3 regions of the Halomonas sp. IOP_14 genome follow, and region 1 is predicted to be linked to each of the others. Evidence: predicted binding sites of a transcription regulator. Region 1 holds the regulator's gene; each other region holds the start of a gene.
What was found. The regulator PhoB, encoded in region 1, activates phosphate uptake and scavenging genes when phosphate is short. The targets are predictions, from matches to a motif close to TGTCATANNNNTGTCANA.
Positions count from the first base shown of each region.

Region 1 (5,299 bases):
GAGATCAGCGCTGACAGCGTCGCCGTTATCCAGACGTAATACGATATCTTCGCCGCTTTCGGCCGCTATCGAATCAATCGAACGTGCAAGGTGAAGATGGATACCTGCTTCGCTAAAGGCATCGCCTAGGGCGTTCCCTAAGGGCGGTGGCAGCAAGCGAGGAAGTAGGGTTCCTTCTGGGGCAATGAGGCTGACACGATGGCCGCCAGCGTGGAGGTCGTTGGCAAATTCACAGCCGACCAGCCCCGCGCCAACAATCGCCACCCGTGCAGGGCCCTGGCCTAGCGCCGTGTGAAAGCGGCGGTAGTCATCCAGGTCGTTAATGGTAAAGCAGCGTGGGGCTACGCTGGGTTCAATGCTGAAGGGCACCCGTGGTGCAGCGCCAGTGGCCAGTACCAGTGTGTCGTAGCCGAGCACCATGCCGCCTTCGAGCAGAATTGTTTGGTTATCCACATCCAGTGCGGTTACCTGGGTGTGGATAACCATTTGGGCATTTAGCTCTTCGCCCAGGTCAGTAGCGCTGCGCTGGGCTAATTGTTCGGGCACCAGGCCCTTGGCGAAGCCGGTGGAGAGCAACGGCTTGCTGTAATCATCGCCGCTGTCGGCGCTCACCAGCGTGATTGAGCGTTGGTCGCCCAATCGGCGCAACGCCCGGGCAAGGCCAACCCCTGCCATTCCAGTGCCAATAATCACCAGCGCAGAGTGCGAAGAGGTTTTCTGTGTTTGGGTGGCGGGCATGCAGACACCAAAAAAGTTGCTAAATAAGGTTGCGAAAAAAGAAGCGCTAAACCGAGTCGTTAAAAAAGTCGCTGAAACAAAAGCCTTTCAGTGCTCATGTTACACTAGCCAACCCGTTAATTGCCCTGGAGAACTCGGTGACGGCTGCTGCTTTTCGGCAAACTCCTCTATTTTCCCGCTGGCGCCCGATTGATGCGGCGCGCCCGGCGATGAGTGCTTCCTGGTGGCAGTGGGTTGCCTCCACCGACTCGTTAACCGCCCACTTAATGGTCGCAGGTGGCGAGAAGCCGTTTCGAGTACGACTGTTGCGCCAGGGGGTTGGTTGGCCGCGCCAGGATGAGGCTCAGGCGCTGGGCATTGGTGCCAAGCGTTACGCCTGGCTGCGGGAAGTGGCGCTGTGCTTAGATGGAACGCCATGGGTGGTGGCGCGCTCGGTCGCCCCGCTCTCACAGGTAAAGGGCCAACGGCTAGAGTGCCTGGGCGAGCGCTCGCTAGGTAGTTGGCTATTTCGCCAGCCGGGTTTAGTGCGTGGGCCATTGGAAGTAACGACGCATTCCCCCCAGTTTGCTAGCGTCAACGGCATACAGGAAGGCTGTGCCTGGGGAAGGCGCTCTGTTTTTTATCACGGCTGTAAGCACGGCAGTCTGTCGTTATTAGTGCAAGAGTATTTTTTGACGGCGATGGCGGATGATCTTGGCCTGCCTTCGCGCTAGGCTAGCGCCTGCATCTTATTCTTCGTGAGGTAAGCATGGATCGTTCACTGTTGCGGCCGAAGGGATGGGCTCGCGTGGCAGATTTTTTACAGCTGATGCGCTTGAATCGGCCGATAGGCACATGGCTTTTGATGTGGCCGACGCTGTGGGCATTATGGGTGGCTGCGGAAGGTGTACCAGGGCGAAATGTGCTGCTGATTTTTGTGGCCGGCGTTTATGTGATGCGCGCTGCGGGCTGCGTGGTCAATGACTATGCGGATCGCCACTTCGATGGGCATGTGAAACGCACAAAACAACGTCCGCTAGCGACGGGCCGTATCAGCGAAACCGAAGCTCAACTGCTGTTTATCGCCCTGGTGGCCGCTGCGTTTATTCTGGTATTACTGACCAACTGGTTTACGGTGCTGCTCTCGCTGGGCGGGGTGCTGCTGGCGATTATTTATCCGTTTATGAAGCGCTATACCCACTTTCCTCAGGTGGTGCTGGGCGCGGCTTTTTCCTGGGCAATTCCGATGGCTTTTGGCGCCGTGCTCGGCCACGTGCCGCTGGAAGCATGGCTGCTATTCTGCGCTAATGTGTGCTGGACAGTGGCCTACGATACCCAGTACGCCATGGTCGATCGCGACGACGATTTAAAAATTGGCATTAAATCGACGGCCGTGCTGTTTGGAAATGCGGATCGTTTGATTATCGGCTTACTCCAGCTAGCCACCCTGGGGTTGCTGGCTTGGGTAGGCTGGTGGGTTGGTTTAGGTGGTTTCTTCTGGTTAGGGCTAGCGGCAATGGCAGCGACTTTTCTGCATCAGCAGCGCTTAATTCGCGACCAGGAGCGGGATGCCTGCTTCCAGGCGTTTCTCAATAATCACTGGTCGGGACTGCTGATTTTTGCCGGTATCGCGCTAAGTTGGTGGCCTGCGGCTGGCTGATCGAGGCGATTGTCATGTAATTGTCATCAAGTCATGGTGTTATCGTCACTGACATGTCATTGATCTGTTTATCTTTGAACTGTTTTTCTTTGAACTAGTTTCTTTGAACACCGTGAGGCTCTGGTATGACCGCCAAGACCGTTCTGATTGTCGATGATGAGGCGTCGATTCGCGAGATGATCGCGGTAGCGCTGGAAATGGCTGACTATCGCGTGCTCGAAGCGGATAACGCCCAGGATGCCCATGCCATGGTGGTCGACCACCAACCCGATTTACTGCTGCTGGACTGGATGATGCCCGGCACTAGCGGTATTGAGCTGGCGAGACGCCTAAAGCGTGAAGAAACCACCGCTGAAATCCCGATTATTATGCTCACCGCGAAAGGCGAAGAGGATAATAAAATTCAAGGGCTTGAAGCCGGTGCCGATGACTATATCACCAAGCCTTTTTCACCCCGGGAATTGGTGGCACGGCTAAAAGCGGTGCTGCGCCGTGCGACGCCACGTGGCGTTGAAGACCCGATTGAGATTAACGGCCTGCTGCTTGATCCGGTGAGCCACCGGGTAAGTGCCCACGGCAAAGCGCTGGAAATGGGCCCCACCGAGTACCGTTTGCTGCAGTTTTTTATGACTCACCAAGAGCGCGCTTACACACGTAGCCAGCTGCTTGACCAAGTGTGGGGCGGCAATGTTTACGTTGAAGAGCGCACGGTCGATGTGCATATCCGCCGCTTGCGTAAAGCGCTGGGCGACGTGCATCAAAACCTGATCCAAACGGTTCGGGGTACCGGTTACCGTTTCTCTGCACGGGTGTAAATGTGCGTTTATGGAGTCGTGAGCTGTGGCGAATAGCGTGGCTGGCCACGCTGGGCACTTGCTTGGGCTGGCTGTTGGGCTCGGCTGGGCTGGGGCTTGCAGCAGGGCTTGCGGGATGCTTGTTTTACCACTTACGACAGTTACGCGAACTCTATTTGTGGCTCACCCTCCACCCTAACGATGAACCGCCTGCCGCTCGCGGGATGTGGGGCGAGCTATTCGATCGTTTATACCGCTATCAAAAAAGTCAGCGCATCACCCAAAGCCGTCTGCGGGCTACTTTGGCACGTATTCAAGAGTCGTCTGAAGCAATGCGTGATAGCGTGGTCATGCTTGATCGCCACGGTGATTTGGAGTGGTGGAACAGCGCCGCCACCGCCATGCTGGGGCTACAAACCGCCCATGATCGTGGTCAACACATTACCAACCTGCTGCGCGACCCGGGCTTTATCAGCTATTTTAATTCGCGTAACTACAGTGAGCCGTTAACGCTCACCTCACCGATTGATGAACGGCGAATCCTGCAGTATCAAATTACCCTCTACGGTGACGACGAACGCTTAGTGATGGCTCGCGATATCACCCGCTTGCATCGTCTTGAGCAGATGCGGCGCGACTTTGTCGCCAACGTTTCCCATGAGTTACGTACGCCGCTGACCGTTCTCTCCGGCTATTTGGAAACCTACAGTGATATCTCCGACCAGCTTCCGCCGCGCTTGGGACGTAGTATTCAGCAAATGCAGGAACAGACCCAGCGGATGCAGAATCTGGTCAACGATTTATTGCTGCTCTCGCGTTTGGAAATTGACCAGGGCGGCCAAGATCATCATCCACTGTCACTCGAGCCTTTACTGCAAAGCGTTTGTGATGATGCGCTGGCCCTATCGCATCAACGTCATACCATCACCGTCGCCCTTGAGAGCGATGCCCGACTGTTAGGCAGTGAACAGGAGATTCGCAGCGCCGTCTCTAACCTTGCCTTTAATGCGGTTCGCTACACGCCTGCTGGCAGCCAAATCACCCTGCGCTGGAAAGCTAGTGCTACTGGTGGCGGCTATATCGATGTGGAAGATAACGGTGAAGGGATTGATCCCGTTCATATTCCCCGACTAACAGAACGCTTTTACCGTGTTGATAAGGGGCGCAGCACTGCGACTGGCGGCACAGGTTTAGGCTTGGCGATCGTTAAGCACGTGCTGTTGCGCCACGATGCGCAACTACAAATTGAGTCCCTTCCCGGCAAGGGTGCGTTGTTTCGCTGCGCCTTCCCCCCCTCGCGTCTTGTTTAATTTAGCAAGTCATCCCATCGCATAATATTTGTAGCAATGTGCAATATTGGCATGCAAGGTTGGTAAAGCTTTACCCATGTGCCATTTTTACACAGCTTAAAGCGTTGTGTCGTGACTCAGTCGATGCCTTTTTGGCATAACTTATTTTTAATTAAGAGACTGATTTTGTTGTTTTTATTTATATGCTTAAGTTTTTTGGCATGCCTTCTGCAGAGTACAGATTGAAGGAAGATGACCGCAGGAATTGCTGGCTTCTCAGTAAGCCTTTCTTTCTTCATTAAGCGGTACTAAACAGCGATCGGAGGTAGGATATGACGTCCAAGGATTTTCTCAAGAAAGCTGGCATTTTAGGTGTATCTTTTGGTCTGATGGCAAGCCCATTAGCTTTTGCACAAACCGATGAAAATTCGGCGATTGACGAAAACCAAGGTATTACCGCTGACGAGCAACCGATGGATTCCCAAGGTACCGGTAGTTCAACTGGCAGTGATACAACAGACATGACTGACGATTTAACCCATGACGAAGGTGATGGTGCCAGCGACATGGATCCGCAATCAAGCAGTCACTCAGACGATGCTGAGTATGACAAGGATGAGCTTGTAGAAGAAAATGGCGGTAGCTAATTATCAATGACCTTTTAGATATCATTAAAAGCTTTTTCAGAGAATGAATAAGCGATTAACAGGATGTTACAAAAGCAAGAATGCTTTTAAGATTCACGGATGAATCAGTAGGCAATCAGAACACTAGTCAGGGTTAATTCCAAGGTTGGAGCCCCGCACAAGGAGTGGAAGCTAGCGTTAGTTATTACCTAT
Region 1 covers NZ_JAINWD010000007.1:90,645-95,943, reverse strand. Annotated here, with positions in the region: gene K7H09_RS07515 (NAD(P)/FAD-dependent oxidoreductase) at 1-738, opposite strand, end outside; gene K7H09_RS07510 (chorismate--pyruvate lyase family protein) at 876-1,451, shown strand; gene ubiA (4-hydroxybenzoate octaprenyltransferase) at 1,487-2,377, shown strand; gene phoB (phosphate regulon transcriptional regulator PhoB) at 2,503-3,192, shown strand; gene phoR (phosphate regulon sensor histidine kinase PhoR) at 3,195-4,481, shown strand; gene K7H09_RS07490 (hypothetical protein) at 4,793-5,107, shown strand.

Region 2 (5,299 bases), on a different contig from region 1:
TATGACCATGGCCACGTTTACCTACTTAGCCTACGCGCCGATCGGTTTTGGTCTACCGCTGCAGCTAAGCTATGTGGTGGCCGCGTTAGGCACACTCCTTTGCATTGCGCTGTTTATGAAGCGTGTCCGTCGCCTAAGCCGGGCAACTTTTGCTGTTGATGAGCCGGCGGTACCAAGCCAGTTTGTGGACAGCGGTGAGGCGATTGCCGCTAAATAGTTAGGCGCTCCATAACGTTACCGCCACACTTTCTTCACAGGACGCTCTTCACAAGACACTCTCCACACAAGAGTCACGCCACAAAAAAGGGCACACATCAGCCACATAACCGTGTTTGATGCGTGCCCTCGCTTTTTCTCCTATCTCTTTTATCCTACCTTTTCTCCCCTACTCCTCATGTTTATCGCTTCCATGCTGCTGCGGTATAGACGAATACAGGCAGGGACTACTCTAGCGGTATCGACCAGAAGTAGGTCTCGCCGGAACTATCGTCCACACCGTCGTTGTCGCTGACCAGCCAGGCGTTGCCATTATCGTTGACCGCCATTCCTTCAATCTTGTCCACCACAAAGCCGTTGTAGCTGGCTAGGTCGGGAATCAGGTCGCGCACTAGCTGTTTCTCGACCACCGGCAGTTCACCGCCCAGCGGGGTGGGTTGCAGGCCGTCGAGGGCAACGCGGGTCACTTGCTTAACCTTAGCCTCGGCGCCGATCTGGTTGTCGCGCTCGATCAGATACAGCCAATCGCCATGGGCAGTGATTTCGGAGAGGCCAATCCAACCCTGTTCCACGTTATCCAGCGGGTAATGAACAGCGGCCCACTCGCCACTGTCGATATCAAAACGCAGCAGCTTGACCATGCCCTCGGGGTCATCCTGCCAAGGGCGCTGCACCGCCAGCCACAGTTGATCATCAATGCGCGTGACGCCTTCTAATCCCCACTTCAATGCCTGTTGAGCGAGCGCCTCGGGCAGTGCAATTCCTTGGATAATCTCGCCGTCGGAACCCACATGATAAAGGGTGTTGGCAAGGCCTTTGTCGTTACCTTCGGAAGCGACCCAGAAGCCACCTTCACCATCGGTGGTAATGCCTTCCATATCCAGCCCTAGCGCAGGCTCACCGTTGCGGGTCACGTCCAGTGCTGCCGTAATCCGCGCCGGGGAGGCTGAGGGGTCGATGGTAAAGATGCGCGGCTGGGCGCTGTAGAAGCTGTCGTTGACCGCGTAGAGCATGTCATCAGCGGCGACCAAACCGGAAAGTGCGCCCCAGCCGATCAGTTCATCAGCGCCCGCCGAGGTCAGGGTGGGATAGACCGCTGGCGCATCCTGGTATTGATAAATCATGACATGGGCGCGGGGGCCGCCGTCTTCGCCCAGATCCCCTTCATTGGCGGTGGCTAACAGGCCACGGCTGGGAATCGCCACGGCGCCTTCGGGAGACAGGCCCGAGGGCAGTAGCTGGGTGAGCTGCGGTTCGGCCAGGTTGCTAACGTCATAAACGCCCACCAGCGAGCCGCGCTCGGAAAGCAGGAAGACATAGGGCGTACCTTCGAACACCGCAAACTCCATCCCCTCCGGCTCGCTGCCTTTGGCATCCGAACGCTTATCGGGGTAGTGACCCGCTTCAATCACCGCGCGCTCGAATGAAGTACCTGACTCGTATACCACCTCGCCACGCTTGTTGAAGATCGTCCAGCCGCGCGCGCCGCCATCCATATCGCCTTCGTTGGCAATAGCGAAGTGGTCGTTGTCGATCCACTGCAGCGCATCCGGCTCGCGCAGACGCTCGGCTTGCTGCTCGTTGAAGATCAGTGCACCGTCATCGCTGGCGTCAATGCCGTCCAGGTCGACAGTCCCGGCGCTGAAATCCGCCACCACCTTACCGGCGTAGTCGAGCACCACCAGGTGGTTGTTCTCCTGCACGGTCACGACGGTCTCACCCAGGGTGTTGATATCGACAAACTCCGGCTCGGGATCCTCGGGGGCGATCTCGGCGAGCCCGGTTACGTCGGCGTAGAGCAGGCTGTCACAGTTAACCAGCCCTTCCGCATTGATCTTCACCAGTGCCACGGAACCGCCGGGCATCTGCGGTACACGTCCATCGCCCGCCTCTTCGTCGCGTTCGTTCTCAATGGCGACAGCGACAAAGCGCCCATCGGGGGCCGCAGCGGAAGCTACACTATCGGGCTGTCCGTCCAGCGGGCAGGAGGCGAGTATCTCGCCACTGGCTAAATCGACCGTGCGCAGCTCCCCGGAAGGTTCGCTGTAGGAAACCGATGTATTCACTCCGACATAGGCCATATTGCCGAGCACCGATACGGCCGTAGGCTCGCCGTCCATAACGATATTACCCAGCGGTTGCGGATTAGCCGGGTCGCTGATATCGATGCGCCCAATCACGCCCAGCGGGCTATCGGTATACACCAGCGTCATGCCATCACCGGAAGCAGCAATGATTTCAGGCGCGGTCTCGCGTGTACGATCCTCGCCCTCGGCCATGTTATCGGGAACCGCGAAACTGGCGATGCGGTTGAAATGTTGATCTGCCGCGCCTGCCGCTTGCGTGGCGGCCAGCACAGCAGCCAGCGCCAACAGGGTTGGTCTGCGTTTGAGTATCATGATGGAGTTAATCCCTTGCCTAAGCTTAAGAAACGACTGATTAAGTTATTAAACTTGCTATGTCCGATTAACCATCCAACATCATAACGATGTCAGGCTTATGACACTCACTGGCTAAGTTAGCGCCGTTGGCTATCGGCACACCTCAGCGCGAAATCCAAGTTGCCGCAAAAATGTTAGATGGGTAAGTAGTGAAGGAACGCATAGGGGAAAAGGGAAGCAGGAAAATCGATAGGTTAAAGGAGACCTTAGAACGAAAGCAGCCAGTCAGTTAGCCCTGACTGGCTGCTTTTTAGCTAGTTTTGGTTGCTAGCTTACTTCTATACATACGCGACATACGCGCGATAGCGTTTTACTCGTCGCCTGCCATCTGCATTTGGCGTTGCATGTAATTCTGAATACCCACCTTGTCGATCAAACCAAGTTCCGTTTCGATGTGATCGATATGGTCTTCTTCGTCGGCGAGCAGATCGCGGAGCATGTCGCGGGTAACGTAATCTTTAACGCTTTCACAATAGGTGATGGCTTCGATGTAGTCGTTGCGGCCATCGTGCTCAATTTTTAGATCGCTTTCGAGCATTTCTTTGACGTTTTCGCCAATGTGCAGCTTGCCCAGGTCTTGCAGGTTGGGAATACCTTCCAGGAATAGGATACGCTCGATGATCTTGTCAGCGTGCTGCATCTCTTCGATGGACTCATCGTATTCCCACTTGGCGAGTGCTTTTAGGCCCCAGTCTTTGTACATCTTGGCGTGCAAAAAGTACTGATTGATCGCAACCAGTTCGTTGCCGAGCGCCTTATTGAGATGCTCAATAACTTTCGTATCACCTTTCATGACGTCACCTTTTCTACTGTAATGCTGATGTTTAATCTAGTTTAGACAATACGATCAAGCAGTTACGTTTGGAGAAGAGTATAGGCGCAAATAGCTATACCCCCAGCGTTTCTGAGAGTATAGATAAGATGATTAAAAGTTCAAGCAAATCAGTTATTTGCTAAAGATAACCCTAACAATAGTGATTCGCGTCACACGGCGTAGGCAAGGCCCATATCGGCTTCTTGACGTGCTTCCTGAACGGCATCGCGGGTAATTGATTTAGCGTAGCACGCGCACTTACCGCACTGCGTTGCGCAGCCGGTTGCCTCGCGTACTTCTCGCCAGCTGCGCGCTCCGTCGCTAACGTGCTGGCGAATCTGATGATCGGTTACTCCCTTGCACACGCAAACGTACATGGCGACACCTCATAAAAATCATGAGATAAATGTAAATGATTCGCATACATCTTATCAAGTAGAAATGACTGCTTTTTGCTATCCATTCGTCTTAATAAGCAAGAGCAGCAAAATAACGTACTGGCGTAAAAGCACTTTTTGCCCCATACCAGCTGAAATTATTTTTTCGGCAAAACCACCGTTTGCGTGTTGGAAGCAATATCCGGCCAGCTACGCCGCTGTTTATCGAACAGCACCCATAAGTAGCCCAAACCAAACGCCAGCAGCGAGAGCCACGCCACCGCGCAGCGGATGAGGCATTGCTTCAAGTTCAGTGAATACCCGTCTACCGTTTGCACCCGTAATCGCCATGCCTGCATACCCAAGGTCATACCACCGCGCGACCAGGAGAAAACAAAAAACAGCGTGACAAAAAACACCAGCAAGAGCTGCAAACTCAAAACATCGCTGGCCGTAGTGCCAATCTCTTCGGGCTGTTGACCCAGCACATAGCGGAAAAACAGCATATGCACGACGGTCACCGCAATCCAAATCGCGGTGACCAAAAAGCCGTCATACAGCATGGCGCCCAGTCGTCGGCCAAGACCGGCTGGCCATACGCTGTCCAACTGAGTAAAGCGTCGTGTTTGCATAGTTCTCTTCGTGGTTGCTGGCTGTTTCTGGACGATACGAGGCTGTGATGGCTACTATTGCGGCATTAACCATTGCGACGTAGAAAGTAGATCCCGACCCCAGCGCAGGCCAGAGTCGGCACCAGTACGGCCCAGACGGGTGAAAAGCCAAATATCGTCGAGGCGGGCGCCAGTAGATCCTGAACGTACTTAAAGCTCAGCCCAGTGACAACGCCATAAAACACCCGAGTACCAGCGGCCACGGTGCGCAGCGGGCCAAATACAAAGGAGGCGGCAATCAGCACCAGCGACCCCATGGTGAGCGGCATCAGCATCTTCTGCCAAAAATACAGCAGTGCCTGATCATTCTGCAGGTTCTGCTCTTCAAGGAACTGGGCATAGGCCCAAAGCTCGCTGGGCGCCTGACTCTCAATATCGCGCAGCAGCCTCTCTAGCTGGGTGGGGGTGAAAGAGGTGTCCCAACCCATGCTTGCCATCTGCTCAGACTCGGTGTGATCGTCAAAAATACGCGTGGTAGCGACGTTTTCCAAACGCCAGGCATCGTTTTCCCAGTGTGCGCGCTGAGCGTAAGTGGCTTCGACCAGTTGGCGGTCATCAAAGCGATAGCGGGTTAAATCGAGCACGACGTTATCCGCGCGAATTGCCCCAAAACGGTAGACGCTGTCACCCTCTATCTGCCAGCCGCTGCGACTGGTCAACACAGCGCCTTCACCCTGGAGTTTTTCCAGCCGCCACGCCTCGGCATACTGCTCGGTGCGTGGGCTAACGTATTCGGCAACTAACAGCACCACGACCACGACCACCAGCACGGGTTTCATC
Region 2 covers NZ_JAINWD010000006.1:132,030-137,328, forward strand. Annotated here, with positions in the region: gene K7H09_RS06380 (carbon starvation CstA family protein) at 1-217, shown strand, start outside; gene K7H09_RS06385 (esterase-like activity of phytase family protein) at 444-2,615, opposite strand; gene bfr (bacterioferritin) at 2,968-3,450, opposite strand; gene K7H09_RS06395 ((2Fe-2S)-binding protein) at 3,642-3,848, opposite strand; gene K7H09_RS06400 (RDD family protein) at 4,007-4,480, opposite strand; gene lptG (LPS export ABC transporter permease LptG) at 4,546-5,299, opposite strand, start outside.
Region 2: the regulator PhoB is predicted to act here: its motif matches at 2,704-2,721, upstream of K7H09_RS06385 (esterase-like activity of phytase family protein).

Region 3 (5,299 bases), on a different contig from region 1:
GATCAAACGCGGCATGACCTGGGGCTGCACGGCGTGGTTCATGGTTTGCCACCAACTGGCGCCCGTGGCGCGTACCGCTTCTACCTGCCGCCAATCCAAATCTTCAATATCTTCCGCCAGTAGCTTGGCCATAAAGCCAATCGTCGCGAAGGCCAGAGTAATCATGCCCGCAAAGGGCCCGAAGCCGAACATCACCACAAACAGAATCGCGATGATGATCTCCTGGAACGTGCGCGAAACGGCGATAATCGCGCGGCACACAAAGTAGATCGGCAGTGGTGAAATGTTACGCGCTGCCCCTAAACCCACGGGGATCGCCAGCAGCACACCCAGTACCGTGGAGGTGAGCGTCATGGTCAAACTTTCCAGCAATCCCGCGACGATATCGTCGTAGCGGCTGACAAAGTCGGGCTGCATAAAGGCGCCTAAAAAATTAACCGCACGGCCTGCGCCTTCCGCCACCCGCTCCCAGTTCACCTCAACCGAGGCAAGCGCTAAAGACAGATACACCACTGCACCAATGGCGAGCCCCCAGCGCAAGCGGGGACTGTCAATTAGCGGTAGTCGCCGCCACTGACCGTGCTGCGCCGCCTGCTGGCGTGCATGCTCGCTCATCGTGCTGCCCCCGCTTCGATTGACGACATCACCCGCGCGTAGGGAGGATTAATCGGAGCAGTGTTAGTCGTCTCATCGCCGCTGACTTCTTCGTCCATTGGCTCAGGCGTGGTGTCCCAGTCCTCTTCACCGTAAATCGTGGTGAGGATCTCGCTGGTGAGGTCGCTGGGAAGGCCATCAAAGACGATTTCACCCGCCCGCAGGCCGACAATGCGGTCAGCAAATTGCTGGGCCAGCGCTACGTCGTGAATATTGATGATCGCCGCCAGTTCGCGCTCTGCGCACAGCTCACGAATCAAACGCATGATTTGGCGCGAAGTTTTTGGGTCAAGGCTGGCGGTGGGTTCATCCACCAGCAACAGCTTAGGACTTTGCAGGAGCGCCCTGGCGATACCCACCCGCTGGCGCTGGCCGCCAGACAGGGCATCGGCACGTTTATCGATGGCATGCGGCAACCCCACTCGCTCCAATAGACGGAAGGCTTCAATCACAGCCTCCTGCGGGTAGCGGCGCAGGAAGCTGCGCCAAAAGCCCACGTAACCGAGCTGACCTGAAAGCACGTTTTCCATCACGGTTAGGCGGTCTACTAACGCATACTCTTGAAAAATCATTCCCATGGAGCGGCGGGCATGACGCAGCTTATGTCCCGAGAGCTTCGTCAGTTCCGTGCCGTCCAGGCGAATGCTGCCCTGAGTAGGCTCAACCAACCGGTTCACACAGCGAATCAGTGTGCTTTTACCCGCGCCAGATGGTCCAATCAGCGCCATCACTTGGCCTTTGGGCAGCGTGAGTTCAATATCCGTCAGCGCTCGATCCCCGGTAGGGTAACGTTTACCAACGCCGGTGAGTGTCAACATGGAAGTGCCTCATCTACATAGCGGTTCGGCCAGAAGGTTGCCCTCCTGGCCGATCGTATTGGGGTACTGCTTAAAGATTAATCGCAGTCGTAGGTCACGCCGTTGGCGTCAGCGATAGTGCGAATAACCGCCCAGTTATCCTGATAAGTAATCGGAATAAACTGCGCTTCGCCGGAGTTGGCGAATTCTGACTCGAGGGCCGTGCCTTCCCAGTCGTAGCTGAAGAACGCATCCTGAATCTTCTCGGCAAGTTCCGGGTTCAGGTTATTCGCCAGCCCGTAAGCGGTGGTGGGAAAGGTTTGTGAGGTGTAGATAATTTCGTAATCACCTTCGTTCACTACACCGCGGGAAATCATCCGCTTGCCCACGGAGTTAGCAATCGCCGCCGCGTCGTAGTCTTCGTTGACCACGCCGAGAATGGAGTTGTCGTGAGAACCAGAGAAAGCGGTCTCAAAATCTTCCCCCGCTTCCATACCGTACTCAGAGCGCAGCAGCGCAGAGGGGGCGCGGAAGCCAGAGTTAGAGGTTTCTGAGGTAAACGCTAGTTGGCGACCCTGCAAGTCTTCAACGGCTTCAATGCCGCTTCCTGGGTAGGTGATAATCTCCATCTCATAGCCAAAACTGCCATCTTCCGCGGCCATCATGGCGAAGGGGCGGAAACCACCGCAGTTAACCGCGACCGGGACGCCACCGGTATTGAAACCGGCTACGTGGAGACGGCCAGCGCGCAGCGCTTCCTGCTGGGCAGCATTGGACTGCACCGGGAAGAACTGGACTTTTTTGCCCGTAGCTTCGCTCAGGTGATCCAGAAAGTCAGACCAGACATCCGCGTAAACCGCGGGGTCTTCAACCGGCGTGTAGGCAAACACTAAAGTATCCGGATCTACCCACTGAGACTCATCGCTGGGGACATCGGCGACCATATCGCCATCGTTATCCACATAGCGCGATGAAAGATCCGCAGAGGCGTTCACTGCGACCAAGGCGAAGGCACTGGCAACGGCGGCACTGATTAACGTGCGGGAGAGGGATAATGTCTGCATGGGTCACCTGTAGCGTTTTGTAGAGTTATTAAAAGATGACAACATCCTGACGACTCCAGATGACAAAAATGGGGCACTTATATGACCGCTTCGTGACTTTTTGGCGAAGGACAGTTAATCTGCAGTTTGAAAAGCCTCGTGACCGCGGCGCTCTACAAACAGGCTGTTACCGGGAATTTTTTTGGCCTGGTGCTTCAGCTCAGAAAGCTCGCCTGCGATATCCAGCGATTGGCAGGTAGTCGTATCATGGATGGGTTTTACCGCAATCGAGACGCTCACAAAGGGAAAAAACGTCATTCTATTTTGACGGTTTTCGATGTGAATCCCGCCCTGAAGGCGGTCAGCCTCTTCATAGAAGCCCGGAGCCATCACCTCGAATGAGTGTAGAATTTGCTGACAAACACTTTCCCAGTACTCAAGCGGCAGCAACATCATAAAATCATCGCCGCCAATATGGCCAATAAAGCCCCCGGCATTCTCTACCTGTGCTTGCAGCAGCCGCGATAGCGAAATGATGATGTGGTCACCTCGGGCGTAGCCATAGGCATCGTTGAAGGCTTTAAAGTTATCCAAGTCAACATAGGCCGCAGCAAACCCATGCCCGGAGGCCAAATAAGCCGCCAGGGTTTCATTGATCAGGATATTACCCGGCAGGCCGGTGAGCGGGTTGGCATGCCGCGCTTGGCGCACCTGAATCGCGGTAATCTCACGCAAAAGGTCAACGATATTGCCCATCCCCAGGTAGTCACCGTTAGCGTTAACGATGACAAAGTCCTCTTGCTCAATATCCCGGCTGTCGGTCAACTTCTGACTCAAAATCTCAAGCGGAGTATCCGCTTCGGCCACCAGCATGCGTGCATCAGCAACGTCCAGCACACGGCGCTTGGCATAAAGCGAATGGCTATAGGGGTTGGTAAATAGAGTTAAAAACGAGTTGCGTCGCACCACCGCCACGGGCTTACCATTCTCCAGCACGGCCACGCAGCGCAAGCTGGGTTGTTGGCGAAATCGCTCGGAGATATACGGCACTGCGCAATCCGTAGTTATGGCATCGGTAGCCCGTAATATCGAGCGCGTGGTGCGACCCGCGGGGCTTTTTAATTGGGTGCTCGCCGGCAGCACCATATTGAGTTCTAAAGGCGGCTGCTGGTTGGGTCGGGCGAAATAGAAGCCTTGTAGTAGTGCGAGCCCACGGTCGAGTTCCCACAAGCAAAGATGCTCAGCAGCGGTCTCCACCCCTTCGGCGATCACTTGGCAGTCCAGGCTACGCGCCACATCGAGAATCGAACGCAGGAACTCTCGCTTGGCAGGATCCTGGTCAATGCCGGAGATAAAGTGTCGGTCGAGTTTAACGAAATCCGGGCGCAGCTCCGACCAGTGGCGCAGGCTTGAGTGACCTGCACCGAGGTCATCCAGCGCCACCTGGAAGCCCATGGTGCGGTAGTGATCCACCGCTTGGCGCATTAGCTCGTAGTCGTGGATTGGCACGTGTTCAGTGAGCTCGATCACCACCCGCTCTGGGGGCAAGCCGCTGTCACGAATAAAGCCAAGCGTTAAGCCTTCGCGAAAATCACGCTCTACGATCGTCAACGGCATAACGTTAAGAAACAGCAGGCCCGGCAGATCGAGCTCTGCAAAGCGGTAGATGGCTAACCGTCGGCAGAGTATATCTAATTCCACCAGCTTTCCGGCCTGAGTGGCTACTTCAAACAGTCGTAACGGCGAGTGAAGCGGCGATGTTTTAGGCCCACGAATCAGTGCTTCGTAGCCATAAATCGCCTGCTGGCTGGCATCCACAATGGGCTGAAAGAGCACGTGCAACTCTTCTGTTGCAATAATCTTTTGCAACCACTGCGATTCTTGTGCGGTCATTTGCCTGCTGCCCTATTCTGCCACCCTAATAACCAGCGGTGGTTCCTATGATGTGTCACCTTCCCTGGAGTTGGTTGATAAGCTGCAAGCAAGCGTGCGTCATTTTTGTGACGCTATAATGACAATCATCAAGGACATCAGTCAGTTGACGCTACACTGATGTTAAATGAGCGGTTTTTCCCGCGCCGGAAAGACCACCTCGCTACCGTCGGCGTCGAGCTGTCGGATATCGATAGGGTGGCCTTTTTCATCCAGCGTTACTAAGCCAATGCCGCTGGCGTTCCACAGCCGTTCACCCGCGCTGGCGCGGTCAGGATCGCGGGGGTGAACGCTTAGCTTGCGGCGCTTGGTGAACCAATTAAGCGGCGACCACGGCGCGTAGAGCCAGCGATTGAGCCGGTCAAAGGTATTGAGCAGGTTTTTGGGAAAGGTGTTTTTGATCCCGCTTGAGGTGATCTGCCACAGATGGGGAGAACGGCGCTGATGACGCACCACAATGTCGTAGACAAACGAGTAGTGCACGTCGCCAGATAGAATCACGTAGTTGCCTGGGGTTTTGGAGTGCCGCCAAATCTGCAGCAGCGTATTGGCCGCTCCCCGGTGCGCCATCCAGTTTTCGGCATCCACCACCAACGGCTTACCGGCAAGGGTAAACAGCTTTTGGATTCCCTCTATCAACTTGACGCCGAACATCGGTGCGGGAGAGACAATCACCGCACTTTTGGCCCCCATTAGCGCCTGCTGCATTTCCATTAGCGCCTCCCAGTCCATCAAGCCTGAAGGCCGATGCGGGCTGCGTTCGCTGCGCCAGCGTCGGGTGCGGGTATCCAGCACAATTAGTGCGGGAGTGCCGGGCACCTGAAACTCCCAGCCCTGAAAACGCAGTAATCGCTCGATCAGCCCATCCTGTTC
Region 3 covers NZ_JAINWD010000020.1:49,991-55,289, reverse strand. Annotated here, with positions in the region: gene phnE (phosphonate ABC transporter, permease protein PhnE) at 1-615, opposite strand, end outside; gene phnC (phosphonate ABC transporter ATP-binding protein) at 612-1,472, opposite strand; gene phnD (phosphate/phosphite/phosphonate ABC transporter substrate-binding protein) at 1,550-2,515, opposite strand; gene K7H09_RS14530 (EAL domain-containing protein) at 2,630-4,387, opposite strand; gene K7H09_RS14525 (alkaline phosphatase D family protein) at 4,550-5,299, opposite strand, start outside.
Region 3: the regulator PhoB is predicted to act here: its motif matches at 2,550-2,567, upstream of phnD (phosphate/phosphite/phosphonate ABC transporter substrate-binding protein).